Regions from separate parts of the Aeromonas popoffii genome, predicted to be linked through region 3. Evidence: predicted binding sites of a transcription regulator. Region 3 holds the regulator's gene; each other region holds the start of a gene.
What was found. Region 3 encodes sigma-54, which starts transcription at its own class of promoters, with help from an activator protein. Its sites were predicted from a motif close to TGGCACNGTTTTNGCTT; they were not measured.

Region 1 (9,734 bases), 1.1 Mb from region 3:
AGACATCGACGATGCCGCTCATGCGGGTATGAAGAGAGAGTTGATCTCCCTTGAGGTGGCTGGGATAACCCGTGCCATCGAGCCGCTCGTGGTGATTGGCGGCGACTTCCAGCATGGTGGCCGTGATGCCGGGGGTTTGGCTGAGGATGTCGTAACTGTGTACTACATGCTGGCGCATGATGGTGAACTCTTCATCGGTCAGCTTGCCCGGTTTGTTGAGCACTTCATCCGGGGTCATGATTTTGCCCACATCGTGCAGCAGGCCCCCCAGGGTCAGCTCTTTGAGCACACTGCGTTCCAACCCCAGATAGCGGCCGAAGTTGGCGAGCAGAATGGCCACGTTCATGGAGTGCTCCATCAGGTAGGCATCCTTGGCACGAATGCGGGCCAGACAGAGCATGGCATCGCCGTGGGTGAACATGGTGTCCACCATATCTTCGGCCACTGCGGCCAGCGGGGTGATGTCGATGGGTTCACCCGCCTTGAGCTGGCGGATGAACTTGCCTTGCAGTTCGCGGGCTTCCTGGTAGAGACGGCGGATCTTGAGTTCGCGGCCCTCGCCGTTGGCACTGCCTGCCGTGCGTTGGGATGACGCTGACAAGGTAGCCGGGTCGGGGGAGATTATCTGCTCTATGCCAGCCAGCTTGCTGCGGGCGAGATCCACGCGCACCGTTAGCACACCGCGCCGGACCAGGTCATCGATCTGCTGACGGGTGGTCACCAGCCCCATCTGGGCGATCTCCATGCCACCTGTCTGGCTGATGATGGCGATCACGTACATGCCGGCTTGCAGCTGGTTGACGGGAATGACTGGATGAGGAGTGTGCGACTTCATTCGGCTTCCTGACTTTATTATTATGCGTAACATTAGGCCCTCTGCAGGCAGTCTAACACCCGCGCCGGGCTTCGTCATGACGACATGGTCTGCATCACTACCGCTTAGTGCTGGAGTTGTTGCCCTCGGCCTATATAATGACGCCCCTTTATTGATGGACTCTGAGGTTGTGCATGCGGCTCGATAAATTTCTTTGCGATTGTTCCGATTTGACCCGGTCCCTGGCGGGCAAGCTGATCCGGCAGGGAGAGGTCACGGTGGACGGCATAGTGGTCAAACAACCCGCTTTCCACATCAACGAGCAGAGCCAGGTCGAATTCGACGGCGTCATGCTGACGCTGGATCAGCGCAATCGCTACTTCATGCTGCACAAACCGGAAGGGTACGTCTGCTCCAACGAGGATCCGGATCATCCAACCGTCTTCTTCCTGATGGACGAGCCCGCCATGGGCAAGTTGCACGTGGTTGGCCGACTCGATCTTGACACCACGGGTCTGGTGCTGGTCACCGACGATGGCAAATGGTCCCACCGCATCACCTCGCCGCGCCATGAGTGTGCCAAGACCTACCATGTCTGGCTGGCCGACCCGGTGCATCAGGATGCCATCTCCCTGTTTGCCGATGGTGTCTTCCTGCGCAACGAATCCGAGAAGACCCGTCCCGCCCAGCTGGACATTCTGGGGGAGTGCGAGGCACGCCTCACCATCCATGAAGGCAAGTATCATCAGGTGAAGCGGATGTTTGCCTCCATCGGCAACAAGGTAGTGGAGTTGCATCGGGAGCGGATCGGCGCACTGACGTTGGATGACGCGCTGGCACCGGGCGAGTACCGCGAGCTGACGGCCGAGGAAATCGCCCAGTTCTAGTCACCCGACTCGGCAACGAAAGTCCGGTGATGCTGCGACGGGGCTAATCGACGCTGCAGCTCACCTCTGGTCGAGGGTGCGAATAGCGAAGTACATGCGGCTTGGGGTGTTAACCCCGGCGCTGACGTTAAGCCGCGTTAGCCCGCCCCCAGCACCATGGTCGTACCCAGTGTGGCCAGCAGGGCGCCCGCCCAGGCCGTGAGGGAGGGGCGCTGGCCCGAGTGCCACCACAGCAGGGGCAGCAGAATGACAGGCGTAGTGGAGGAGAGGATCGCCACCATGCCGACGTCTCCCTGACGCAAGGCGACCAGGATGAGCGTCATCCCCATGGCCATCGCCAGGAAGCCGTTGATACCAATCATCCCCAGTACCTGACGGTTAATGGGGTTGTGCGGCAGTGACAGCGGTACCCGCAGCGCCCGCAAGGTGCAGTGGGCCAACAGGGCGCTGCCCATGCGGATGCCGGAAGCGCTCACTGCATCCACGCTGCCACTCATCATCACTGGCTTGGCGATGATGGCGCCCAGACTCTGACAGAAGGCGGCCGTCAGACCCAGACCTATGCCTATGGCGAGATGCCCGCGCACCTGTTCCCACTCGTTGTGTTCATTGCCGCCACGCCGGCCGAACAAAATGGCGAGCATGACGCCGGCAAACACCAGCAAGGCCCCCACCAGTCGCCAGCCACCGAGCTGCTCGCCAAACAACCAGAGGCCGAGCAGGGCGGAGAAGAGAGCATGGCAGGAGAACAGCAAGCCGCTGCGCCTGGGGCCCAACCGGTTCATGCAGGCAAACAGGGCGGTATCGCCGACGAAGATGCCGATAAGGCCCGACAATGCCAGCAGGGGCAGGGCGCTCTCGGTGAGAGATTGCCAGCCGCCGGTGGCGAGGCTGACGGAGCCCAGCATCAGGCTGACCAGAAACATGCGCCAGCGGCTGTAGGCAAAAGCCCCCAGGTGACGGGCCGGTTTGACGGAGATCAGGGCCGCCACTGCCCACAAACTGGCCGCTGCCAGCGCCAGCCACTCATACCCCATAACAACTCCTGAAAATGTAGCCAGATGAAAGACGCATCAGGCCGTTACCGGCGACAGCCACTCGCACCTCATAAAAACTACGGAAAAAAATCGCCCGCAAGACTCCATCTCTTGAGCAAGCCCGATACAATACGGGGCGTCTTTGGGGATAACAAGCGCAGCATCATGCATTCGTATTCAGGCGCGCTGCCGGCCTTCCCCCTTCTTGAAATAAAGTGAATTGAACGAGGTGTATGTCATGGTTTTGTGCCCCGCTTCCCGGCCCGCCCGCCGCTGGCTCTCTCCCTTGCTGCTGGGCCTGTTGATGGCCCCTTCATTGCAGGCCACCACTGTGTCCCAAGAGCCCGTGTTGTCGGACCGCCAGACCCTGGTCAAGGGCAATGGCGCCGAGCCGGAATCCCTCGACCCGGCCCAGATCCGATCCGGTTTTCCGGGTGAGGTCGTGCTGGTGGACTTGTTCGAGGGGCTGGTGAGCGAAGATGGTCAGGGCAAGATAGTGCCGGCTCAGGCCCAGCGCTGGGAGAGCAGTGACGATGGGCTGGTCTGGCGCTTCTTCCTGCGCCCGCAGCTCACGTGGTCCAACGGTGAGCCGCTCGGCGCGCAGGACTTTGTCTATGCCTGGCGGCGACTGCTGGATCCGGCGCAGGGCTCACCTTCCGCCGGGCTGTTGCTGGCGACCGGTATCAACAATGCCCAGTCCATCTACGCAGGGGCGCTGGATCTCAATACCCTGGGGGTGGAGGCCGAGAGCGAGCAGATCCTGAAAGTGACTCTGGAGCGGCCGGTGCCCTACTTCTTGCAGCTGGTCAGTCAGCGTCCCTTCGTACCGGTTAACGAGAAGGCTATCAACCAGTTTGGCAAGCAGTGGACCCAGCCGGGCAAGCTGGTCAGCAACGGCGCCTACAAGCTGGTGAACTGGGTGCCCAACGAGCGCATCGAGGCAGAGCGCAACGCCCAGTATTGGGATGATGCCCATACCCGGATCCAGCGGGTCACCTATCTGCCGCTTGCCTCCCAACACGCCGAGCGGCTGCACTATGAGGCGGGCGAGATCCAGCTCACCAACAAGGTGGCACAGGAGTATTACCAGAAGACCAAGGAAGCGACCCCCGAGCGGATCTGGAGCCTGCCGCTGCTCGGCACCTATCTTTATACCTTCAACCTGCGTCGCCCCGAGTTGCAGGATGTGCGGGTGCGCCAGGCGCTGGCGATGACCATAGACCGACATGTGCTGACCGAGAAGGTCAGCGGTCAGGGTGAACAAGCTGCCTGGTCACTGCTGCCCACCATGCCGGGCTATGAGGCGCTGAGCTCACCGCTGGCCTTGCAGGATCAGCCAACCCGGCTTGCAGAGGCGACCGCGCTGCTTGCGCAGGCGGGTTACAACAGCGCTCATCCCCTCAAGCTGACGCTGACTTACAACACCTCGGAAAATCACAAGAAGCTGGCGTTGGCGGTGGCCGCTATGTGGAAGCCGCTGGGGGTGGAAGTCGTGCTCAATAACATGGAGTGGAACGCCTATCAGGTGGCCAAAGACAGCGGGGACTTCATGCTGGCTCGCTCCTTCCTGTTCGGGGATTACGTGGAGCCTTCATCCATGCTCAACAGCTTCCGTTGCCAAGATCCCCAGAACGAGAGTGGCTACTGCAATCCGGCCTTTGACGGCTTGTTGCAGCAGGCCTCGGATACCCTGAATGGTAACGTCAGGGTCGGGCTCTACCAACAGGCCGAACAGTTGCTGATGGATGAGATGCCCGCCATTCCCATCTATCACTACAACCAGATGCGGTTGGTGGATCCCACCCTGCGTGGCTTGCCCGTTCAGAATCTCAAGGGGGCGATCGCCACCAAGGATCTCTATTTCAGTCAGCCGTGAGGAACGAGCGATGAAGATTGCCATTATGTCGGACCTGCACGGCAGCCTGAGTGCCCTGGAGCTGGTGCTTGACCAGCTTTCCACCTGGCAGCCTGATCACTATCTGTTGCTCGGCGACGTGCTCAACCACGGCCCGCGCAATCCGGTACCGCCGGGTTATGCCCCCGCGGCTGTGGCCGAGCGGCTTAATCAGCTGGCGCCGCAAATCATGGCGGTGCGTGGTAATTGCGACTCGGAAGTGGATCAGATGCTGCTGGATTTCCCCATGATGGCCCCCTACAACCAGTTGCTGGTGGATGGCCGACGCTGGTTTGTCAGCCATGGTCATCTCTATCGCCCGGAGGCGGTGCCGCTGCCGGCAGGCAGCTTGTTTATCAGCGGTCATACCCATATGCCCGTGTTGCAGCGAGAAGGGGAGCTGGTGCTGATGAATCCGGGATCCATCTGTTTTCCACGTGCAGAGCTGGCGGCAACCTATGGCCGCTATGAAGACGGTGTATTGGGCATCCATGCCTGTGCGGATAGCGAGGCCTTGCTGCGTCTGAACTTGTAAGGTGTGTGGCGAGGGTGCAGATTAGGGACGGCTGTAAGGGGAAACTGAAAGTGAGAAGAGAGAAGTCAGGCCTTTATGCCGAATGAGCGAGTACCTGAGCGGGTATTGCCCTTGGCGTCATAGGTCAGGGAGTTGCGATCACGCAACTTGCTCAGGAAGCTTGCCAGGCGTCGGTTGGATACGATGCTGAGTTCGAGCAGGCGGCCATTGAGGTCATTTTGTTCCTGGCAGGCATCGAGTTTTTCACGCAGGAGATGCATCTTCTCGGGAAAAGCGTTCAGCTGTTGTTGCAGATCGGGCAGCTGGGCCAGGGTCTGATCCAGCACTTCAATATCGGCAAGCAGTTTCTGCTTGCGCTCTGCCAGCTCAGGCAGCGCCAGTGCCTGGTGCTGTTTGAGCAGGTTAAATTCCTCCCCCAGCAAACCTTGCATCTGGGAGAGGTATTCGTCTTGGGTATGCAGCAGCGAAGGTAAATCCATCATCCCAGCAGCTTGTCCAGATTGGATTCAAAGCTGAACATCTTCTTGGCCACAGCTTCACTGTTGACCTGATATTCACCATTGGCCACGGCTTTCTTCAAGCTCTCGACCCGGCTTTCATTGCCGGTAGTAGAGGCTGAGTTGAGGTTTTTCTGCACCTGTTGCAATTGCTGCGCCTCATTGGTCAAGGAGACGGAGTCGGTCCTGACGGTAGCCGCACGGTTGTCGGGGGATGAGGTCGCTGGTTTGGTATTGGCACCCAGGCTGCTACCGGTGTTTTGCAACCGATTGTTCGCTAGGTTATTGATATTGTTGATAGCCATGTTATTTACCTTCGTCTGCTTTGCTGTTCGCTTACCTGTTTATCGGTGACGGTCGTCAGAACTTTAGAAAAAAGTGGCCTAAAACATTCAGAAAGTGACCACCACGGTACCGACTGCGCTGACTTTTCCCTGCACCGTTTTTCCTGAACGAATATTGACGAGTTTGATCATGTCTCCGAAGCTACCATCTTGCAAGGCTCGGGCCATGGTTTTGATTTGCATGCTGCTATTTTCTGCACTGAGTGTGACTTGATCGCCTTTGCACACCACGCAGACCTGGGTGAGCCGTATGGGCTGACCCGGTTTGAGCTCCCGCTTGCTACGCACGCCTATCAGGGGGGTCGGATCGCTGAGATAGTCACCCCGGATCAGCGTCTGATCCTGATAGGCTAGTGTCAGCATGCTTTCGCTGAGGATGTCGCCCTTGGCCACCGGCGCTGAGACGGTCACATAGGGCTTTTGTATGCTGACCCGAACCGGCAGATAGAGATCCCAAGGTTTATCCTCCTCGCATTTGAGGTAGACAGTGGTGTTGCGACGCACCTCCATCCTGGCGGGAAAACTGATGGTCAGATGCTCTTCGCAGCGGCTCAGAGGCAGACGGTCATCGATGGAGGCTGCTAGCACCTGCGCCTGGGCGTCGAGCGGAATATCGAGCTGGCCTAGCACAAACTCTTGCGCCATTTCTTGCAGATAGCTGGTCACCTCGGAAGCCGTGGTGTGAGATATGCCGCAAAACAGCAGTAAGATGAGGAAAAGTCTACTAATCATTTTCGCTCGCAGGCCGATAAGTTGTTCACGCGTATCACCACATTTAACTATGCTTGCTTCAGAATTCGTTTGTAGTGACATTGATAGTCTGACGTAAGCCAACACGCATGCATGATTAGTGCCAAGCGTTTTTAGGGAGTGTTTATGGCCAGTATTCTGGACTCGGTCAACCAACGTACCCAGCTGGTGGGACAAAACAGGTTGGAGTTGTTGTTGTTTCGTCTCAATGGACGTCAAAGATTTGGCATCAACGTATTCAAAGTGCGTGAAGTGTTGCAATGTCCCTTATTGACCGTCATGCCCAAGTTGAACTCCTGCATTCGCGGGGTTGCCCATATCCGTGGCCAGACCATTTCGGTGATCGATCTCAGCATGGCGGTGGGCAAGCGTCCCATCGAGGATCTGAGCAAGTGCTTTATCATCATTTCCGAGTACAACCGTTCCGTGCAGGGCTTTTTGGTGCACTCGGTCGAGCGCATCATCAACATGAACTGGGAATCCATTCTGCCCCCCCCAAAAGGGGCTGGTCGCATCAACTACATGACGGCGGTCACCGAGGTAGATGGCGAGCTGGTGGAGATCCTGGACGTTGAACGTATCCTCAACGAGATATCTCCGGTGTCGACCGAGGTGAGTGCCGAGCTGGTGGATGCCAGTATCGAGCACAATACCCATGGTCGTCCCGTGCTGGTGGCAGATGACTCTTCTGTTGCTCGCAAACAGGTCCAGCGGGCCCTCGAGGCTATCGGTGTACAGTGCGTGCTGGCCAAGGATGGGCGCGAGGCGCTCAACATGTTGCTGGAGATGGCCAAGAATGGCCCCATCAAGGATCAAATTGCCCTGGTGATCTCGGACATCGAGATGCCGGAAATGGACGGTTATACTTTTACCGCCGAGATCCGCAACAATCCCAATCTCAAGGACTTACATGTTATTCTGCACACATCCCTCAGTGGGGTGTTCAATCAGGCCATGGTGCAGAAAGTCGGTGCGAACAATTTCATTGCCAAATTCCAGCCGGATGAATTGGCCAAGGCCGTACAAGGCGCACTCTAATCAAGAAGAACAAACTGCATGAAGACACTTTCGGACGACTTATACAAACAATTCAGCAACTTTCTGGCAGTACAGAGCGGGATCGTGCTGGGTGACAACAAACAGTATCTGGTCAAGAGTCGGCTTTCGCCCTTGATGACTCAGTTTGGTATTGAGAGTTTGTCTGATCTGGTTACGCGAGCGATGAGTGTGCGTGAGCGCGACCTGAAAATGGCAGTGGTTGATGCCATGACTACCAACGAAACCCTGTGGTTTCGGGATACTTATCCATTTCAGTTGCTGACGGACAAGATTTTTCCTGAGCTTGGCAAGAGCGGCCGTCCGATCAAAATCTGGTCGGCCGCGTCCTCATCCGGTCAGGAGCCCTATTCCATCGCCATGACGGCATTGGAGCAGCAGGTCAAGAAGCCGGGTACCTTGCCCGGTGGCGTGCAGATCGTGGGCACAGATATTTCCAGCACTATGCTAAACCAGTGCAAGGAAGGGGTGTACGACAGCCTGGCGCTGGCCCGAGGCCTGTCGCCGGAGCGCAAGAAGCTGTTCTTCGAACCTTATGGTGACAACAAGATGCGGGTGGTGGAGCGTGTCAGAAAATTGACCACCTTCCGGCCACTGAATCTGCTGGAGAGCTACAGCCTGCTCGGCAAGTTCGACATCATCTTCTGCCGCAACGTACTCATCTATTTTGCACCGGAAGTGAAGTCCAAGATCCTCAACCAGTTCGCCGGCAGTCTCAATCCCGGTGGTTATCTGATGCTGGGGGCTTCCGAGTCACTGGCCGGTCTGACCGACAAGTTCGAAATGGTCCGCTGCAATCCCGGTATCATCTACAAAGTCAAATAATCCCCGCCTAAATCCCCTTTGGCACGCCTCTTGCTAATAATTTATCAAGCAGGAGGTGTGCTATGGCAATTTCATTCGACAAGGCATTTGGTATTCATCAATACGCGCTGAGCGTTCGCTCCAAGCGTGCAGAGGTGTTGTCCAGCAACATTGCCAATGCGGATACCCCGGGTTTCAAGGCCAGGGATATCAACTTCTCACAGGCACTGGAAGGGGCCCAGCATCGGCAGGGGTTCGGCCTGGCGACGACCAGTGAGAAGCACTTCGCCTTGCAGTCGGATGCCCCAGGCCTGACGCAGTACCGCAATCCCCTGCAGCCCGACACCGGTGATGGCAACACGGTAGATGTGCAGCAGGAGCGCAGCGAGTTTTTGCGTAACAGCCTTGAGTACCAGACCTCCCTTGAGTTTATGAATAGCAAGATCAGTGGCCTGCTGAAGGCGCTGAAAGGAGAACAGTAATGAGTTTGTTCAAGGTCTTTGACATTGCAGGCTCGGCCATGAGTGCACAGTCTGTTCGACTCAACACGGTGGCCAGCAACATGGCCAACGCCGACAGCGTCAGCTCCAGTGTGGAAAATACTTACCATGCCAGGCGGCCAATTTTTGCCGCTCAGCTGGATCGGGCCATGTCAGACAAGCAGGCATCCGTCGGGGTCGAGGTGAAGGGGATTGTCGAGAGCGAGGCGCCCTTGCTCAAGGAGTACAACCCGGGCCACCCCATGGCTGACAAGGATGGCTTTATTTTCAAGCCCAACGTCAACATGGTGGAAGAGATGGCAGACATGATCAACGCCTCACGCAGTTATCAGACCAATGTGCAGGTTGCCGATTCTGCCAAGAAGATGCTGCAGCAGACGCTTCAGCTTGGCAAAGGGTAAATAGAGGGCCTTTATTATGTCTGACATAAATAATCTTTATTGGAACCCCTCTAGTAATGCAGGCGGCCCAACCTCTAGTACCAACAATGCGACAACGCCAAAGAAAGAGCTGGATCAGGCGTCGTTTCTGAAGCTGCTGACCATGCAGCTCTCTTATCAGGATCCGTTCAAGCCGGTGGACAATGCCCAGATGCTGTCCCAGATGACATCGATGT
Region 2 (9,734 bases), 900 kb from region 3:
GCAAGCGCCTGGGACCTCTTCTGGCGGCTCGCTGATGGCGACCTGCCACGCCATTCCCGGGGTAGTGAGATGACCTACACGACTGCTCTCATCATGGAGTGGTTGTCTTCCATTCTCTGGCCGTTGGCACGGGTGAGCGGTCTGTTGATGGTGATGGCGGTGTTTGGCAGTCGCCTAACACCGGCCCGTATCCGTATCGGGTTGGCGCTGGCGCTTACCTTCATGATCGCCCCCCTGCTGCCCCCGATGCCCAAGATAGAGCTGTTCTCCGTCGGCAGTTTTTTGGTGCTGACCCAGCAGTTGCTCATCGGCATTGCGCTTGGCCTTATGACCCAGTTTCTGATGGAGAGCTTCGTCATGGCCGGTCAGATCATCGCCATGCAGACCAGTTTGGGCTTTGCCACCCTGGTGGATCCCATGAATGGCCAGTCGGCCCCCGTGGTGGGCCAGTTCTACCTGATGCTGGCGACCCTGGTGTTTCTGGCGGTGGATGGTCACCTCATCATGCTGCGCATGGTGGTGCTGAGCTTTGATACCTTGCCGGTCTCAGATGTCGGGCTCACCCTGCCCGCCATCCGCAGTCTGGCCGGATTCCTGGGGGTTATGTACCAGGCCTCGCTGGTGATGGCGCTGTCGGCCATCATCGCACTGCTGCTCATCAACTTTGCGTTCGGCGTCATGACACGGGCAGCGCCACAGCTCAACATCTTCAGCATAGGTTTTGCGGTCAGCATGATGTCCGGACTGCTTATCCTGTGGCTCACCATCGGCGGCTTCCTCGGCCATTTTGACTCCATGTGGGAGCGGGTGCAGGAGACCAGTTGCGAGCTCATCAACGTCCAGTGCTTCGGTGGCCAGAGTGGCTGATTGCGTACAGCTGGGTAGAGAACAACTCGATTCCCTCCGGGGGCGAGCACAACTGAGCAAGCGCCAGCGTGTCGGAGGTCAGCAGCATGGCTGATACCGATCAGGAACGTACCGAACAACCCACGGGCAAACGACTGCAACAGGCCCGGGAAAAAGGGCAGATTGCACGCTCCAAGGAGTTGGGTACCGCCAGCGTGCTGTTGGCGGCTGTCTTTGGTCTCTTGATGATCAAGGAGAGTCTGGCCGGCGCCATGGTCAAGATCCTCACCATAGGTTTCACCCTCGATCGGGATCAGGCCTTCGATCCCAACGCCATGGGGGTCATGCTTCCCACCCTGTTGAGGGAGCTGATGTATCCGCTCGGCCTGCTGTTCATGCTGGTGGCCATCGCGGCTTTCGTCGGCAACACCCTGATGGGGGGCATGAATTTCTCCTCCGAAGCCATGCTGCCCAAGTGGAGCAAGCTGAGCCCGCTCAACGGCCTCAAGCGGATGTTCGGGGTGCAGTCTCTGGTTGAGCTTATCAAGTCCATCGCCAAGGTGGTGTTCATCACCCTGTTTGCCTGGTGGATGCTGTCGAGCCAGTTCAACCACCTGCTCAACCTCTCCCTGGAGGGGTATCCGGGCGGCATCATAGATGCGCTGGATCTGCTGCTGTGGATGCTGATCATCCTCTGTTGCGCCCTCATCCCCATCGTGGCCATAGACGTGCCGTTCCAGCAGTGGAATCACATGCGCCAGCTCAAGATGACCAAGCAGGAGATCAAGGACGAGTTCAAGGACAGCGAGGGCAAGCCCGAGGTGAAGGGGCGGATCCGCCGCTTGCAGATGGAGATGGCGATGCGCCGCATGATGGGAGATGTGCCCAAGGCGGATGTGGTCATCACCAACCCGACCCACTACTCGGTGGCACTCAAATATGACACCGACAAGCCGGGCGCCGCCCCCAAGGTAGTGGCCAAGGGTACTGACGAAATCGCGATGAAGATCAGGGAGATAGCAAGGGAATACGAGATCCCCACCATGCCCTCTCCCGGGCTCACCCGTGCCATCTTTCACTCCACCGAGATAGGTCACGAGATACCGGAAGGGTTGTTTGCCGCGGTGGCTCAGGTGCTGGCCTATGTGTATCAGCTCAAGAAGTTCCGCCGTGGTCGTGGCCGGCGCCCCAATCCGCTCGCCAACGAGCTGCCCATTCCGCCTGAATTCCGCAAATGACAAACTTCTGACACAGTCAAAATAAAATCATTTAAAATCAATGTATTGAATTGTTGGCTTGATGTTTGCTTTAATCTTGTACCAGCGGTTTGAGATTGAGAAAAACGATGAAATTCCAGGCTTCATTGGGCCGATTGAAAGAGCACAGGGGATTGCTGACCAAGGGGATGGGGACACCGCTGTTGGTGCTGGCGTCTCTGGGTATGGTTGTTCTGCCCATACCGCCGCTGATGCTGGATGTACTCTTTTCCTTCAATATTGCGCTTTCTATTGTGGTGCTGCTGGTCGCCGTTTATACCCGACGCCCCCTCGAATTTGCCGCCTTTCCAACCGTCTTGCTGCTTGCCACCTTGCTGCGTCTGGCGCTCAACGTGGCGTCAACCCGGGTGGTCTTGCTGGAAGGCCACAACGGGAGTGCGGCGGCCGGTCATGTGATCGAGGCATTTGGCAACGTGGTGATCGGCGGCAACTATGCCGTCGGCATCATCGTCTTTACGATCCTGATGATCATCAACTTCGTGGTGATTACCAAGGGGGCCGGGCGGATTGCCGAGGTGAGCGCCCGCTTTACCCTGGATGCCATGCCAGGCAAACAGATGGCCATAGATGCCGATTTGAACGCCGGCCTCATCAACCAGGAAGAGGCGAAGAAGCGTCGCCAGGACGTGACTCAGGAAGCTGACTTCTACGGCTCCATGGACGGTGCTTCCAAGTTTGTCAAAGGGGATGCCATCGCGGCCATCATGATCCTCTTTATCAACATCATCGGGGGCTTCATTATCGGCATGATGCAGCACCAGCTCACCTTCAGTGAATCGGCCGAAATCTATACCCTGCTGGCTATCGGTGACGGTCTGGTCGCGCAGATCCCCTCCCTGCTGCTCTCCATCGCGGCAGCCATTATAGTGACTCGGCAGAACACGGATCAGGATATGGGCACAGCGGTGTTGGGTCAGCTGTTTGACAATCCCAAGGCGCTGATCATCTCGGCTGGCATCCTGCTGATGATGGGGCTGGTACCCGGCATGCCGCACTTTGCCTTCCTGAGCTTGGGGGCCCTCTCGGCTGCCGGTGCCTGGTGGCTGCTGCGCCGCGAGAAGCGGGCCGCCGCCAAGGCTGCCAAGGGCCAACTGATGCCCGCCACGGCCGATCAACCCCATGAGCAGAAAGAGTTGAGCTGGGACGACGTGCTGCCGGTGGACATCATAGGGCTGGAGGTGGGCTATCAGCTTATCCCGCTGGTGGATCGCAATCAGGGCGGGGAACTGCTCAACCGGATCAAAGGGGTGCGCAAGAAACTCTCCCAGGAGCTCGGCTTTCTGGTGCCTGCCGTGCACATTCGCGACAATCTGGATCTCGCGCCCAACCAATATCGCATCACCTTGATGGGGGTCAGTACCGGCGAGGCCAATGTTTACCATGATAAGGAGATGGCCATCAATCCGGGTCAGGTGTTCGGCCAGATCCAGGGCATCGCCACCCATGATCCCGCCTTCGGGCTGGAGGCTGTGTGGGTCGCCAAGGAGCAAGTCTCCCAGGCCCAGACTCTCGGTTATACAGTGGTGGATACTGCCACCGTGGTCGCCACTCACCTGAGCCAGATCCTCTCCAACCATGCCGCCCTGCTGCTGGGTCATGACGAAGTGCAACAGCTGCTCGATATGATAGGGAAGCATCAGAACAAGCTGGTGGAAGGACTGGTTCCTGAAGTCATCAGCATGGGTAACCTGGTGAAGGTATTGCAGAACTTGCTCAATGAAGGCGTGCCAATCCGTGATATGCGCACTATCCTGCAGACCCTGGTGGAATACGCCCCGCGCAGTCAGGATCCCGAAGTGCTGACGGCCGCCTGCCGTATCGCCCTGCGTCGCCTGATCGTGCAAGAGATTGCCGGTCCGGACCCCGAGCTGCCGGTGATCACCTTGGCACCAGAATTGGAACGTATATTGCATCAATCCCTGCAGGCAGGGGGTGGTGATGGCGCTGGCATAGAGCCGGGCCTGGCAGAGCGGATGCAACGCTCGCTGGTGGAAGCCACTCAACGACAAGAACTGGAAGGCCAACCGGCCGTGCTTCTGACATCAGGGATACTGCGCAATACCCTGGCGAAATTTGTCAAGAATGCCATTCCTGGATTGCGCGTTCTGTCTTATCAGGAAGTGCCTGATGACAAGCAAATCCGCATCGTCAGTGCGGTAGGACAGAACTAGTTAGCGGAGATGACGGGTGAAGATTAAGCGGTTTTTTGCCAAGGACATGCGAACGGCTCTGGCCGAGGTCAAGGAGACTCTCGGGCCCGACGCCGTCATCATGTCCAACAAGAAGGTCACTGGTGGGGTAGAGATAGTCGCCGCTGTCGATTATCAATCCCAGGTCCTGGGGCCCACAGAAGCGCCGGTTCGCCGTCAGTTGAACGATGAGAGCGTCAATATCTCGTCTGCCGGACGGCAGATGACCCGTCCTGTGCCCAGCCAGGCCCAGGAGCAGAACGAACACTATGCCGATACCCTGGCTGCCCTGTTGGCGCGTCAACAGAAGTTGAACCCGGCCAATCCGGCCGGTCTCAAGGGGGCTGCACCCGTTGCCGCCGCGGGTTCAGCTCCCCGCACGCTGGCCGAACAGGGTCAGTGGGGGGCGGCTCCCGAGCCTGCCAAGCCCAAAGCCAGAGTGGCGACCCCAGGTCGTGCTCCCCAACCTGCGCCGCGAGAGCAGGAGATGGAAGGGATGCGCAAGGAGATGGCCAGCATTCGCAAGCTGCTTGAGCACCAGATCTCCGGACTGATGTGGCAGGAAGTGGAACGCCGTGAACCTATGCGGGCCCTGCTCATCAAGGAGCTCAAGAAAATAGGCTTTGACGATGCCTTTGCCGATCAGCTGGCGGGCCTTATCCCTGAGGATATGTCCATCCATCAGGCCATGGCGCAGCTGGCCGAGGTGTTGACAGCCCAGCTCAAGATCAGCGAAGACGATATTTTACGTCAGGGTGGGGCGGTTGCCCTGCTCGGACCGACCGGGGTGGGCAAGACCACCACCATTGCCAAACTGGCGGCGCGGTTTGCCATGAAGTATGGCGCCGAGCAGGTGGCGCTTATCACCACGGATAACTACCGGATCGGGGCCCACGAGCAATTGCAGACTTATGGTCGCATCATGGGGTGTCCGGTACGTCAGGTACGGGATGCCGAGGAGCTGGCCAATGCGCTCTATCAGTTCCGCCATCGCCGGTTGGTATTGATCGATACCGCCGGGGTGGGTCAGCGTGATATCCGTCTGACCGAGCAGCTCGATACACTGGTAAAGAATGCCAAGGTACGCATCCGCAGCTACCTGGTGATGTCCGCGACTTCCCAGCGTCGGGTGATGCAGGAGGCGGTGGACCACTTCCGGCGTATCCCATTAAGCGGCTGCATACTTACCAAGTTGGATGAGAGTCTGAATCTGGGCGAAGTGATTAACGTATGTATCCAGAATGCACTGCCCATCAGCTATATCACTGATGGACAAAGGGTTCCGGAAGATATTCAAGTTGCCAATGCGGCGCAGCTCGTCGGAGCTGCCATGGGCTCGCTGGAGCGGGAAACAGAAGAACCCTATTTCTGGGGTGCAGGCTTTGGCGAGGCCGAAGATTCGGAGTTTTATGAGTAACATGTATATGGATCAGGCGAGTGGTCTGCGCAAAATGCGTCAAAACAATCGAGTAAAAGTGATCGCCGTTTCCGGTGGCAAGGGTGGCGTGGGCAAGACCAACGTGACTCTGAACGTGGCAGGCGCCATGGCCGCACAAGGCAAACGGGTGATGGTACTGGACGCCGACCTTGGCCTTGCTAACGTTGACGTCATGCTGGGGTTGCGGGTACATCGCAATCTCTCCCATGTGCTGGCCGGTGAGTGCACCATAGACGACATCATAGTCGAGGGTCCCTACGGCATGATGATAGTGCCGGCCACATCAGGCACCCAGTCTATGGTCGAGCTCTCTGCGGTGCAGCATGCCGAACTCATCCGCGCCTTCAGTGAGATGAAGACCCAAGTTGACATACTGCTGGTGGATACAGCGGCGGGGATCTCCGACATGGTGCTGAGCTTCACCCGCGCCGCCCAGGACATCATGATAGTGGTGTGCGATGAGCCGACCTCCATCACGGATGCCTACGCGCTGATCAAGATCCTCTCCAAGGATCATGGCGTGTTTCGCTTCAAGGTGGTGGCCAACATGGTGCGCAGCCTGCGCGAAGGGCAGGAGCTCTACGCCAAGCTGACCCGGGTCACAGATCGCTTTCTGGATACCTCGCTGGAGCTGGTAGCGTGTGTACCTTACGACACCAACCTGCGCGCCGCCGTGCGCAAGCAGAAGCTGATTGTCGAAGCCTTCCCCAAGTCACCTGCGGCGCTGGCGTTTCGCGCCCTCGCCAACAAGGCGGCAAGCTGGCCCATTCCTAACCAACCCGGTGGTCATCTCGAATTTTTCCTGGAAAATTTGCTGCAAAGGCCGGTCATAGCACAGGAAGGTTCCCGTGAATAAAGCCCAAGCGTACTTGCGTCATCAGGATTCCTATGTGCTGGTCGAGCGTCATGCTCCGCTGGTGAAACGGATTGCCCAGCATTTGTTGGCTCGCCTGCCAAGCAGTGTCTTGCTGGATGACCTGATCCAGGCAGGTATGATTGGGCTGCTCGAAGCCTCCCGTAACTTTGACGGCAGCAAGGGCGCCAGTTTTGAAACCTACGCAGGGATCCGCATCCGTGGCTCCATGCTCGACGAGATCCGGCGGGGGGACTGGGTGCCACGTTCGGTGCACCGCAATAGCCGCGCCATCGCTGAAGCCATCGAAAATGTTGAACAAGCGCACGGTCGTGATGCCCGTGATACCGAGGTTGCTGCCCAGATGGGGGTCAGTCTCGGCGAGTATCACACCATGCTGCAGGATGTCTCCTGCGGCAAGATCATCGGTATCGAGGATCTGGGGGTCAGCGAAGATGTGATAGGTCATCCCGATGACGCAGCAGGCAACAATGGGTTTGACGAGCTGGCGGCCGAGCGTTTTCAGGGCGCGTTGGCCGAACACATAGGCCGTCTGCCGGAACGGGAAGCACTGGTCCTCTCCCTTTACTACGATGAAGAACTGAACTTGCGTGAAATAGGCGAGGTATTGAACGTTAGCGAGTCTCGTGTGAGCCAGATACATAGTCAGGCGATGCACAGATTACGCGCTCGTTTAAGAGATTGGCATGTATAAGTGTTTGTACTGGCTACACTGAAACAAAACTCTAAGGCATAATCCGCATAATAAAACCTGCGATCTGCATCATGTAAGTGAGCCGCTATAGCGGCTATTTAGGAGGGAATTTTGGACAAGAACATGAAAATCCTCATTGTTGACGATTTTTCAACGATGCGCCGGATTATCAAGAACTTGCTGCGTGACCTGGGATTTAACAATACCCACGAAGCAGATGATGGCAACACGGCCTTGCCAATGTTGAAAAATGGTGATTTTCAGTTTGTCGTCACCGACTGGAACATGCCCGGTATGCAAGGCATTGACTTGCTCAAGGCTATTCGTGTCGATGACAAGCTCAAGCATCTGCCGGTACTGATGGTGACCGCTGAAGCCAAGCGCGAACAGATCATTGAAGCCGCTCAGGCGGGCGTCAATGGCTACATAGTCAAGCCTTTCACCGCTGCAACGCTCAAAGAGAAACTCGACAAAATCTTTGAACGAATCGGCTAAGGAGCAGCATGGATGAAGGCCAAAACGAGTGCAATGATTTCGCTCGATCAGGCAAGGATGCTTGTTGCCCATCTGGAGCAAGGCGAATTTGAACAGGCCGATACTATCATCGCAGATGCATGTGCTCCCAATGCGGCAGCTCTGTTTGACAAAGTGGGTCAACTGACCCGACAACTGCACAGCTCCTTACAAGATTTCCGGCTGGATTCCCGGATCCCCGACCTGGCAACCCATGAAATTCCCGATGCCCGAGAACGTCTAAGCTACGTCATCGACATGACAGACAAGGCAGCCAACCGCACCATGGATGCGGTGGAAGCCAGTTTGCCGATTGCCGACCGGCTCAACGACAATATTCAGTTGGTTATGCCCAACTGGAATGCCCTGATGAACAGGGACATGAATGTCGGGCAATTTAAGTCTTTATGTCACCAACTGGATGATTTCATTAAGGCTTCTGAATCTGATGCCGATAAATTACGGCAACTGCTGACAGAGATCCTGATGGCGCAAGATTTTCAGGATTTGACCGGCCAGATGATCCGCAAGGTCATCAAGTTGGTGCAGGAAGTTGAAACTAAATTAATAGAAATGCTGACTATGTTTGGTGAGGCATCTGTTGAGCATTCATCTCGCAGCCTTCCTGTAAGCCGGATTGAAGCTGAAGGCCCCATCATGAACCCGGAGACTCGTTCCGATGTGGTCAATGGTCAGGATGATGTGGACGATCTGCTGTCTAGCCTGGGATTTTAATGGAGTGACGCATGGCCTTCGAAGTTGATGAAGACATACTGCAAGACTTTTTGGTCGAAGCATCCGAAATATTGGAACAGTTGTCCGAACAACTGGTCGACTTGGAAAAGCGACCCGATGACAAGAATCTGTTGAATGCCATATTTCGCGGCTTCCATACCGTCAAAGGCGGCGCCGGTTTTCTCTCTCTGGGTGAGTTGGTAGACGTGTGTCACGGTGCCGAAAACGTGTTCGATATCTTGCGCAATGGCAAGCGAACCGTCACGGCGGAATTGATGGATGTCATTTTGCAGGCGCTGGATGCCATCAATGTGATGTTTGCCCAGGTGCAAAATCGAGAACCGCCGAGCCCTGCTTCCGCTGAAATTTTGCATGACCTGCATGAGCTCTGCAAACCTGAAGGGCAGGAGCAGTTGTTGACTGCCTCGGCAGGCAATAGTGTGCCTGTAGAAACTGCGGCATCTGCTGACGAGGTGAGCGCGGCTCCTGAGCCTGAAGCGGTTGCCGAACCCGTGGCCGTCAATGGTGGCGGCTCCATTGATGAAATCTCAGCCGATGAGTTCGAGCGCTTGCTCGATGAACTCCACGGCGTCGGCGGAGCCCCGACGCCGGTTGCGAGCCCCGCGCTGACTGGTACGGGCGATATCACAGATGATGAGTTCGAAGCCTTGCTCGACCAGCTGCATGGTCAGGGTCAGCATAGCGGCGCGCCTGAGATCAACCCGTTGAAGTCGGTGCAAAAAGAGGTTGACGAGCTGATCGATGATGATGAATTCGAACGCCTGCTCGATGAATTACATGGTCGTGGCCAAGGGCCAAAAACCAGCATCACGCCCCCTGTTGCACCAACGGTCGCAGCGCTGGTGCCAGCCGCCGTCGCCAAGTCAACACCAGCCCCCAAACCAGCAGCAGCACCGGTTGCTGCCGCTAAACCGGCACCAGCCCCCGTCAAGCAAGCCGCTGCACCAGCAGAGAATGCGGTGCAAAGCGATACCACTGTGCGGGTGGATACCAAAACGCTAGACGTCATCATGAACATGGTGGGTGAACTGGTGCTGGTACGAAATCGTCTGGTGAGCCTTGGGATCGCCAGCAACGATGAGGACATGTCAAAAGCGGTTGCCAACCTGGATGTGGTAACGGCAGACCTGCAAGGCGCCGTGATGAA
Region 3 (9,734 bases):
GGTCAAGGTGAGCGAGAAGAACGTGCCCGTGGTGCAAGTCGCCCCCTTCCCGACCCAGTATCAGCTGGAGCAGCTCGGCAAGCTGGTACTGATCGACCGCACCCGCCCCTACCTGCTCGACAAATACTTCGATGCCGATCACTTCATGGTGGTGCATGAGCCACTCAGCCAGAGCCAGTTGTTTGCGCGGGTCTGCGATCAGCTGGAGGTAGAAGATCGGGTGGAGAGCGGATTCAGAAGCTCGTTGCACGAGCGGGAACGCATCGTCTCCACCCTGCTGGGGGAAGGCATAGCCCTGCCCCACTCCCTCGGCCTGCTGGCGCGCCGCACCCTGGTCTATACCGTGCTGGCACCACAGGGAATCGACTGGGGCAATGGCGAGACAGCCACCCTCATCTTCGTGCTGGCCATCAGCAAAGCAGACTACGAAGAGGCGATGGCGCTCTACGACCTGTTTCTGGCGCTGATGAACGAAAAAGCCAGCAAGAATTTGCTGACTTGTCGGGATTTTGCCAGCTTCAAGGGGCTGGCACGCACCGGCTCCTGAAGCGGAGCGGGGAGTGATTCACTCCTCGTTAAAGCCGGAGGTGAAGAGCGCCACCACGGCAGCTAGCGCCTCCACCTCTTCGGGGCCCTCCACCTGCACTTCCACCTGCTTGCCCTGAGCTGAATCCAGCATCAGCAGGCCGATCACACTATCCGCATCGGCCTCTATGCCATCCTCGTTGCGCAGCAGCACGTGGGCATCGAAGCCCTGCACCAGCTCGAACAGCATCATGGCCGGTCTGGCATGAATGCCCAGTTTGTTTTTGACCTCCACAGAGGCTGAGACGGTCATCTGATCTCCCTATTGCTCCATCAATAATGCGGCGCACTCTTGTCGAGGGTGCGGTGGCGGATCTGGACGTTCTTGCCAAGCAGCCGGAATGCGCTGACCAGCTGTTCGGCGATGAACACGGACCTGTGCTGGCCACCGGTACAACCTATCCCTACAGTCACATAGCTGCGATTGTTGCGCTCCAGATGCGGCAGCCAAGTCGCCAGCATATTCTCAATCTGCAAAATGAATTGCATCACGTCCGGCTGGCTGGAGAGGTAGCGGGCCACAGGCTCATCCTTGCCGGTAAAGGGCTTGAGCTCGGGGATCCAGTGCGGATTGGGCAGAAAGCGGGCATCAAACACGAAGTCGGCGTCCTTGGGGATGCCGTACTTGAAGCCGAACGACTCGAACACCAGCACCAGTTCGTTCTCTTTCTTGCCGAGCACCCGGGTCTTGATGAGCTCGCTCAGGTCGTGAATGCTGAGGTTGGTGGTGTCGATGCGCAGATCGGCGGTCGAGGAGAGCGGTGCCAGCAGGTGGGTCTCTTCCCGGATCGCCTCATCCAGCGACAGCTGTTTACGCGACAGAGGATGCAACCGGCGGCTCTCGCCGTAGCGTTTGAGCAAGGTGGAGTTTTCCGCATCGAAGAAGAAGCTGGAAAATTCGACCCGGCCCTCGTTGCGCACTTGAGCCAACAGGGTTTCCAGCTTGTCCGGACTCACCGGCAGGTTGCGCACGTCTATGCTGACCGCCAACTTGTCATACTGGCTCTCAACCGACACGATCAACTGGGGCAGCAGGTTGACCGGCAGGTTATCCACGCAGTAATAACCGAGATCCTCCAGCACACGCAGGGCAACTGTCTTGCCCGAGCCTGAGCGCCCACTTACCACTATTAATTGCATCTTGTTCCCTCACCGCTTGGGGTCATGACGGGGGCCTGCATATCAGGCCGAGGTCATGATCTGATAGAGATCTTCATCGCTGGTTGCCTGGCGCAACTGGCGGCAAACCGCCTTGTCACCCAGTTTGGATGCCATCAGGGAAAGGGTCTTGAGGTGCTGCTTGCACTCGCTTTCCGGCACCAGCAGGGCAAAGAGCAGGTCAACCGGTTGATTGTCGATGGAGTCGAAGGGGATAGGCTCTGCGAAGGTCATCAGGATGGCGGTAGGCGGAAACTCATCACCGATCCGGCCGTGGGGAATAGCGATACCGGCACCGATACCGGTACTGCCCATCTTTTCTCTGGCCAGCAGGCACTCGAATAACGCCTGACGAGAGGTCCCCAGGCGCTCAGCGGCTAATTCACTGATGATCTCAAGGGCGCGTTTCTTGCTGGTACAAGGGACCGCACTTTTGGTGCAGTCCCGACTCAGTATGTGTTCAAGTTGCATAGTTATTTTTTATTTAACTTATCTTTGTGCTTGATGATCTGCCGATCCAGCTTGTCCAGCAGGGTATCAATCGCAGCATACATGTCGGCATGCTGTGAATTGGCGAACACCTCGCCACCGCTGACATGCAGCTTGGCTTCGGCGATCTGGTTCAGTTTTTCTACGCTCAACACCACATGAACATTGTTGATGTGGTCAAAGTGACGCTCGAGTTTGGCAAATTTGTTATTCACATAATCACGCAGAGCTTCGGTGATCTCGACATGGTGTCCGGTCAGGTTAATTTGCATAACATCATCCTTTTGTTTTGCCTAAACCAGGCGTTTGCGCTGATTGGATGGCGGGATCAACAAGGATTCACGGTACTTTGCGATCGTGCGTCTCGCCACCATAATACCCTGTTCGGCCAGCAAATCCGCGATCTTGCTATCACTTAGTGGCTTGGCGGGATTCTCTGCCGTCACCAACTTCTTGATCAGCGCACGAATTGCGGTCGATGAGCACTCTCCTCCTCCTTCGGTGTTCACATGACTGGAGAAAAAAAACTTCAGTTCGAAGATGCCACGGGGCGTATGCATGTATTTCTGGGTCGTTACCCGGGAAATGGTAGACTCATGCATCTCCACCGCTTCGGCGATGTCGTTGAGCACCATGGGTTTCATGGCTTCTTCCCCATACTCGAAAAAGCCCTGTTGCTGCTCGACAATACAGCTGGCCACCTTGAGCAGGGTGTCATTGCGACTCTCCAGACTCTTGATAAACCACTTGGCCTCTTGCAGATGGGAGCGGATGAACTGGGTGTCCTGGCTGGTGCGCGCCTGGCGCGCCATCGCGGCATAGGTCTCATTGACCCGGATGCGTGGAGCAGAATCGGGATTGAGCTCTACCACCCATTTGGGCCCCTTCTTGACCACAGTCACATCCGGGATCACGTACTGGGAGTCGCTCTGTATGATGCCATTGCCCGGTCTGGGCTCCAGCTGCTGAATCAGATCCAGCACCTCCTTGAGATCGCACTCCTTGAGCTTGGTCTTGCGTGCCAGGGTCCGATAATCACGATTGCCGAGCAAGTCCATGTGCTCGTTGAGCACCTCCTTGGCCTCATTGAGCCAGGGCAGTTCGGGGGCATATTGACCAAGCTGGATCAACAGACATTCCTGCACCGAGCGAGCGGCGATACCGACTGGATCGAAATGCTGCACCCGCTTGAGCACGGCCTCAACCTCGTCGAGTTCCACCTCGACATCCTCGCTGCTCACCGCCGCCTGTATATCTTCGAGGGAGACGGTCAGATAACCGGAATCGTCGATGGCATCTATGATGGCGAGGGCAATGGCGGCATCCAGATCGCTAAACGGCGTGAGCCGCATCTGCCACAGTAGATAGTCCTGCAGGTTCTCGGTGGTTTCACCCTGATAGACGCTGTCTTCCCCATCGTGGATGGGGCCTGCGCTCTGGGCTGTGCCGGCCGAGTAGACATCTTCCCAGGTGGTGTCCACCGGCAACTCATCCGGCATCTGATCCTGGGCCATGGCATCGCTGGAGTCGAGCTGACTGGCATCGATTGGCTCTTCCTGGCTGGTCTCCTGCACGTCATTCTCCTCTTGCTCCAGCAAGGGGTTGTTATCGAGCGCTTGCTGAATTTCCTGCTGGAGTTCCAGAGTGGAGAGCTGGAGCAGACGAATCGCTTGTTGTAATTGCGGCGTCATAGTCAGGGACTGACCGAGACGCAACTGTAATGTCGGCTTCATCTACGTCGGGATATCCTTATGTTCAGCGAGACAGTCGTCAAAGGAAATGAAGAGATGCCCCCTTACTATAGACTGAATTGATCGCCCAAATAGACGCGTTTGACCTGTTCATCTGCCAGTATCTCGGCCGGAGCACCTTCGGCAATCATCTTGCCGTGGCTGACGATATACGCCTTCTCGCATACATCCAAAGTCTCTCTGACGTTGTGGTCGGTGATCAAGACGCCCAGGCCTCTATCTTTCAGATGCTGGATGATCTTCTTGATGTCTATCACAGAAATGGGGTCGACCCCGGCAAACGGTTCATCCAGCAGGATAAAACGCGGCTCGGCCGCCAGCGCTCGGGCGATTTCGACCCGACGACGCTCCCCCCCGGACAGACTCTGACCCAGGTTGTCGCGAATGTGGGTGATATTGAACTCTTCCAGCAGCTGTTCGACATTGTCTTCCCGCTCTTCACGGCTCAGCCCCTTACGGGTCTGCATGACCCCCATCAGGTTGTCGAACACCGACAGGCGGCGGAAGATGGAGGCCTCCTGCGGCAGATAGCCGATGCCGTTACGGGCACGGATATGCATGGGCTGCAGGCTGATATCCTGATCGTCTATGGTGATGAGACCGGCATCGCTCTGCACCAGCCCCACTATCATATAGAAGGAGGTGGTCTTTCCAGCTCCATTCGGACCCAGCAACCCGACAATCTGGCCGGTACCCACTTCCAGGCTCACATCGCTGACCACCATGCGGCGCTTGTAACTTTTTTGCAGGCCGACTGCTTTCAACACTGCCATGGCTTATTTTCCCTGCTTCTTCTGATCGGCTGGCTTGTCGAAATTCTCTACCTGAGCTGGCAGGAACTCAGTCCTGACTTGCTGCTGCCCACCTTTGCTTTCAGCAATCATCTTCTGCTTGTTGATGTCGTAGCGGATCAGCTCACCTTTCACCACGCTATCTTCCTGCTTGAGTTGAGCGTTGCCGGTGATGGTCACCAGCCGGTTCTTCACCTCGTAGTGAATGCTGTTGCCGTGGGCGTTGACCGGCTTGCCGTTATCCAGGATCTGGAAGAAGGTGGCAGGTTTGCCGTAGGCGGTCATCACCTCGGCCCCTTTCTCGCCGGAACGGGTCACTACCACCTTGTCAGCCTTGATCTGGATGGTGCCCTGATTGATAGTCACATTCTGCTCAAAGGTGAAGCGGTTGTCCTGCATCTCGGCCACCTGCTTGACAGCATCAACGTAGACTTTCTCGGCAAAGTCGGACTCTTTGGCACTCACTGTGCCGCACAACAGCAGGGCCGCGAGGGCCAGATTAACGTTTTTCATTGAAATAGATGGCATGGCTCTGATCCAGTAATTCAAAATATTGACGTTCCAGATGACCCTTCAGGCCAACGCCCTCGGTCTGGAAATCCTTACCTACTATGCTGACTTTTTGATTGCTTCTCACGTTCTGGGTCACCAGATCCAGCTCCAGATAGGGGGTATCCAGCGTGGAGATGAAGGAGGTGGGCAGCAGACCGTCCAGATGCACCTTGTCCCGCAGGATCACATTGTCATCTGTGTTGAGTACGCCGGTATCGGCCGTGACTTTCCACTCGGCCTCACCCTGCTTGTCAAACATGTAGACCACCGGCTTGTTGAAGGTGGCCTGTTCGAGGATCTGGTAATACTCCGCATACTCGGACTCCAGCCGCTCGGTGCGCCGCCCATCGGCGTCAAAGCGGGTGGTGGCCAGATTCTTGGCGGTGAAGTCCGGCTGATAGTTCTCAACCTCGGTGGGCGGCTCCGGCACCAACTCGATATCGCCGAGCTGCCAGGCGGCCAGCGCCACCAAAAACAGCAGGGCGAACAGCAGCGTCTGTCTGCTCATACCGAGGCCTCTGGCTGATAGTCACCCAGCTCTTGCGCCTGCAGTATGAGGTCGCACACCTCGCGCACAGCACCCATGCCACCGCCAAGACGGGTTACCATATCGGCACGACTCAGCACCAGTGGATGGGCATCGGCCACAGCGATGCCGAGGCCACAGGCCTGCATCACCGGCAGATCTATGGTGTCATCCCCCATATAGGCGGCCTGTTCCGGCGTCAGTCCCAGCCTGGCCAGCAGTGCTTCGAAGTGGGGCAGCTTCTGATCCGCCCCCTGCACCAGATGCTGCACACCCAGGCTCTTCATCCGATCGCTGACGATGCGGGAGTTGCGCCCCGTGATGATGGCGATCTCGATCCCGGCATTTAGCAGCGCCCGTATGCCCGCACCATCGCGGGTACAGAAGGTCTTCAGCTCTTCGCCATCATTGCCCATGTAGATGAGGCCATTGGAGAGAACACCATCCACATCACACACCAGCAGGCGGATCTGCGCCGCCCTGTCATACTGGCTGCGCGTCACCGGACCATAGAGGGTCGGTACGTTTTGCATCAAATTACTCCGGCTTTCAGCAGGTCGTGCATGTTGAAGGCACCCAGCAGGCGCTTGTCCTCATCCACCACCAGTAATCCGTTGATTTTCCTGGTTTCCATCAGTTTGACAGCTTCTGCCGCCATCATCTCGGGTCCTACGGTAACACAGTTGGTCGTCATCACCTTGGCGATCGGGGTGTGATGGATATCCACTTGCAGATCCAGAATGCGGCGCAGGTCACCATCGGTAAAGAGTCCAGCCAGCTGGCCAGCTGCGTCGACGATCGCCGTCATCCCCAACCCCTTGCGGCTCACTTCCAGCAGCGCTTGGCTGATGGTGGCATCTATCCCCACCCGGGGCAACAGCTCGCCGCGGTGCATCAGGTCACCGACCCGCAGCAGCAGCCGCTTGCCCAGCGACCCGCCCGGGTGAGAAAGGGCGAAGTCATCAGCAGTGAAACCGCGGGCTTCCAGCAGGGCAACCGCCAGTGCGTCCCCCATCACCAGCGTTGCCGTGGTGCTGGAGGTGGGCGCCAACCCGAGCGGGCACGCTTCCTTCTCGACCCGCACGCACAGGTGCACGTTCGCTTCCTTGGCCATGGTGGAGGCGGGGTTGCCTGTCATGCAGATCAACTGGATGCCACGGCGCTTGAGCACCGGCAGCAGGGCCAGGATCTCGTCACTCTCGCCCGAGTTGGAAATGGCGATGATAAGATCCCCGCTCGAAATCATCCCCAGATCCCCATGACTGGCTTCGCCAGGGTGAAGGAAGAAGGCGGGGGTACCGGTGCTGGCCAGGGTGGCGGCAATCTTGCTCCCGACATGACCTGACTTGCCCATGCCGGTGACCACTATCTTGCCACTGCAGCGCAGCACCAGGTTGCATGCCTGATCGAAGGCATCATTCAGGTACTGATAGAGTCCATCAATCGCTTGTTTTTCAATGTCCAGCACGGTACGGGCGCTGCGACGAAAATCGAACAGTTCAGACACTTTTTCAGGCTTTACAGACATAAAGGCACAGCTCCGGGCCGAAATTTGCTGCGGGATTATAAAAAAGTCTGTCGAGATAAGCGAATCGGATACTTCTCGGTCCTAAAAGAAGCACAATTGGTTACAAAAAACTGTCGCGCTTTTGGGAAGCCAGGCTGTTCAATAGTTGTTCCTTGCTGTTGCTTAGACCTAGACTAGCCCATAAAATTCGCTCTTCATTTACACCGGATGGACAATTGTTTGAACAATGACCTGATCACCATCTCCGACCTGACCTTCAGTCACGGAGATCGGCTGTTATACGACGGGATCAACCTGACCATTCCCCGTGGCAAGGTCACTGCGGTCATGGGCCCCAGCGGCATAGGTAAGACCACCTTGCTGCGGCTGATCGGCGGCCAGCTCAAACCTGAGTCCGGTCATATCCTGTTTGACGGGGAAGATATTCCCACCCTCTCCCGCTCCCGCCTGTACGAGGTGCGCAAGCGGATGAGCATGCTGTTTCAGAGCGGCGCCCTGTTTACCGGCATGACGGTCTACGACAACGTGGCCTTCCCGCTGCGGGAGCACTCCGGCCTGCCGGAGGAGCTGATCCACACCATCGTCATGATGAAGTTGCAGGCAGTCGGTCTGCGTGGCGCAGCGAAACTGATGCCGTCCGAACTCTCCGGCGGCATGGCCCGCCGCGCAGCGCTGGCACGCTCCATCGCGCTGGACCCGGACCTCATCATGTATGACGAGCCGTTCGTCGGCCAGGACCCCATCACAATGGCGGTGCTGGTCAAACTGATAAAGGAACTGAACGATGCCCTTGGCATCACCTCCGTCATCGTCACCCACGACGTGAAAGAGGTGCTGAGCATAGCCGACTACGCCTATATCATCGCCAACCGCAAGGTGGTGGCACACGGCACGCCGGATCAGTTGCGCGAGGAGCACAATCCCGAAGTCGAGCAGTTCCTGCAAGGATTGCCCGACGGTCCTGTTCCGTTCCATTTTCCGGCAGGCGACCTGCTACAGGATCTGTGATGTTGATAAGCCAAGTAAGCAAGCTGGGCCGGGTCGGAGTGCGTGTCATCAGCTCCATCGGCCGCGCGACCATCATGCTGTTTCATGCGTTGGCGGGCAAACCCGAGCCGCGCAAGCACTTCCCCCTGCTGCTTCAGCAGCTGTATGTGGTGGGCGTACAGTCCGTTGCCATCATACTGGTATCAGGTCTCTTCATCGGCATGGTGCTCTCGTTGCAGGGTTACAACGTATTGAAGGACTTCGGCGCCGAGCAGAGCCTGGGCCCGCTGGTTTCCCTCTCACTGTTGCGGGAACTGGGCCCGGTCGTGACGGCACTGCTGTTTGCCGGCCGCGCCGGTTCGGCCCTGACAGCTGAAATTGGCCTGATGAAGGCCACCGAGCAGCTCTCCAGCCTGGAAATGATGGCGGTGGACCCGCTGCGCCGGGTGGTGGCTCCCCGTTTCTGGGCCGGGGTCATCAGCATGCCGCTGCTGGCCTTCATGTTCAGCCTGATCGGCATCTTCGGCGGCAAGCTGGTCGGTGTGGATTGGCTGGGGGTTGACGAAGGGGGCTTCTGGTCCGCCATGCAGGCCTCCGTCGACTGGCAGGATGACATCATGCAAGGGGCGATCAAGAGCGTGATCTTCGCACTGGTTGTCACCTGGATTGCGCTCTTTAACGGTTATGATGCCAAGCCGACCTCGGCCGGGATCAGTCAGGCCACAACCCGTACCGTGGTCCACTCCTCCCTGGCCGTGCTCGGCCTGGATTTTATACTCACCGCAGTCATGTTTGGATAAGGTAAAGATGAAGTTCAGCAAAGTAGAATTCCTGGTTGGCGCCTTCATGCTGGCCGGCATCGGTGCCATTCTGGCGTTGGCACTGCAAGTAGCAGGGTTGAGTTTCAAACCGGAAGGAGAAACCTATACCCTGCGCGCCCATTTCGATAATATCGGCGGCCTGAAAGTACGTTCACCCGTCAAGGTCGGTGGCGTCGTCGTCGGTCGGGTCAGCGACATCACTCTGGACACCAAAAACCAGGTGCCTGTCGTCTCCATGCAGATGCAAAAGAGTGCCGGTGAGTTTTCCGAAACCAGCACCCTCTCCATCCTGACCTCGGGGCTGCTTGGGGAACAGTACATTGGCCTGATGCCGGGCTTCACCGACGAGGAGATGGGGACCAGCATGCTCAAGGATGGCGACATGATTGAAGACACCAAATCCGCCATTGTGCTGGAAGAACTGATTGGCAAATTCCTCTACAGCCAGTCTTCCGACACCAAGTAAGGAGTAACCATGTTCAAGAAGATCGCCCTGCTGCTGGGCCTGATGACCAGCATGCTGTTTTCCCTGGTCGCTCACGCCAC

Region 1: a site for sigma-54 is predicted at 6,848-6,864, ahead of flgA (flagellar basal body P-ring formation chaperone FlgA). Genes of this name have one in related genera too.
Region 2: a site for sigma-54 is predicted at 2,139-2,155, ahead of flhA (flagellar biosynthesis protein FlhA). Genes of this name have one in related genera too.

What each region holds. Positions count from the first base shown of each region.
Region 1 is NZ_CP149129.1:2,960,226-2,969,959, reverse strand. Features, by position in the region: gene WJM78_RS13485 (HD-GYP domain-containing protein) at 1-835, opposite strand, end outside; gene rsuA (16S rRNA pseudouridine(516) synthase RsuA) at 1,009-1,701, shown strand; gene WJM78_RS13475 (DMT family transporter) at 1,839-2,738, opposite strand; gene WJM78_RS13470 (peptide ABC transporter substrate-binding protein) at 2,977-4,614, shown strand; gene yfcE (phosphodiesterase) at 4,625-5,167, shown strand; gene WJM78_RS13460 (flagella synthesis protein FlgN) at 5,233-5,649, opposite strand; gene flgM (flagellar biosynthesis anti-sigma factor FlgM) at 5,646-5,969, opposite strand; gene flgA (flagellar basal body P-ring formation chaperone FlgA) at 6,057-6,662, opposite strand; gene WJM78_RS13445 (chemotaxis protein CheV) at 6,885-7,796, shown strand; gene WJM78_RS13440 (CheR family methyltransferase) at 7,815-8,639, shown strand; gene flgB (flagellar basal body rod protein FlgB) at 8,702-9,100, shown strand; gene flgC (flagellar basal body rod protein FlgC) at 9,100-9,519, shown strand; gene WJM78_RS13425 (flagellar hook assembly protein FlgD) at 9,536-9,734, shown strand, end outside.
Region 2 is NZ_CP149129.1:3,179,998-3,189,731, reverse strand. Features, by position in the region: gene fliR (flagellar biosynthetic protein FliR) at 70-867, shown strand; gene flhB (flagellar biosynthesis protein FlhB) at 954-2,084, shown strand; gene flhA (flagellar biosynthesis protein FlhA) at 2,192-4,294, shown strand; gene flhF (flagellar biosynthesis protein FlhF) at 4,311-5,729, shown strand; gene WJM78_RS14475 (MinD/ParA family protein) at 5,731-6,606, shown strand; gene WJM78_RS14470 (RNA polymerase sigma factor FliA) at 6,599-7,318, shown strand; gene cheY (chemotaxis response regulator CheY) at 7,430-7,813, shown strand; gene WJM78_RS14460 (protein phosphatase CheZ) at 7,826-8,566, shown strand; gene WJM78_RS14455 (chemotaxis protein CheA) at 8,578-9,734, shown strand, end outside.
Region 3 is NZ_CP149129.1:4,075,040-4,084,773, forward strand. Features, by position in the region: gene WJM78_RS18845 (BglG family transcription antiterminator) at 1-547, shown strand, start outside; gene npr (PTS phosphocarrier protein NPr) at 566-838, opposite strand; gene rapZ (RNase adapter RapZ) at 859-1,725, opposite strand; gene ptsN (PTS IIA-like nitrogen regulatory protein PtsN) at 1,768-2,214, opposite strand; gene hpf (ribosome hibernation promoting factor) at 2,217-2,504, opposite strand; gene WJM78_RS18870 (RNA polymerase factor sigma-54) at 2,526-3,965, opposite strand; gene lptB (LPS export ABC transporter ATP-binding protein) at 4,031-4,756, opposite strand; gene lptA (lipopolysaccharide transport periplasmic protein LptA) at 4,760-5,287, opposite strand; gene lptC (LPS export ABC transporter periplasmic protein LptC) at 5,274-5,834, opposite strand; gene kdsC (3-deoxy-manno-octulosonate-8-phosphatase KdsC) at 5,831-6,385, opposite strand; gene WJM78_RS18895 (KpsF/GutQ family sugar-phosphate isomerase) at 6,385-7,380, opposite strand; gene mlaF (phospholipid ABC transporter ATP-binding protein MlaF) at 7,588-8,388, shown strand; gene mlaE (lipid asymmetry maintenance ABC transporter permease subunit MlaE) at 8,388-9,167, shown strand; gene mlaD (outer membrane lipid asymmetry maintenance protein MlaD) at 9,175-9,654, shown strand; gene mlaC (phospholipid-binding protein MlaC) at 9,664-9,734, shown strand, end outside.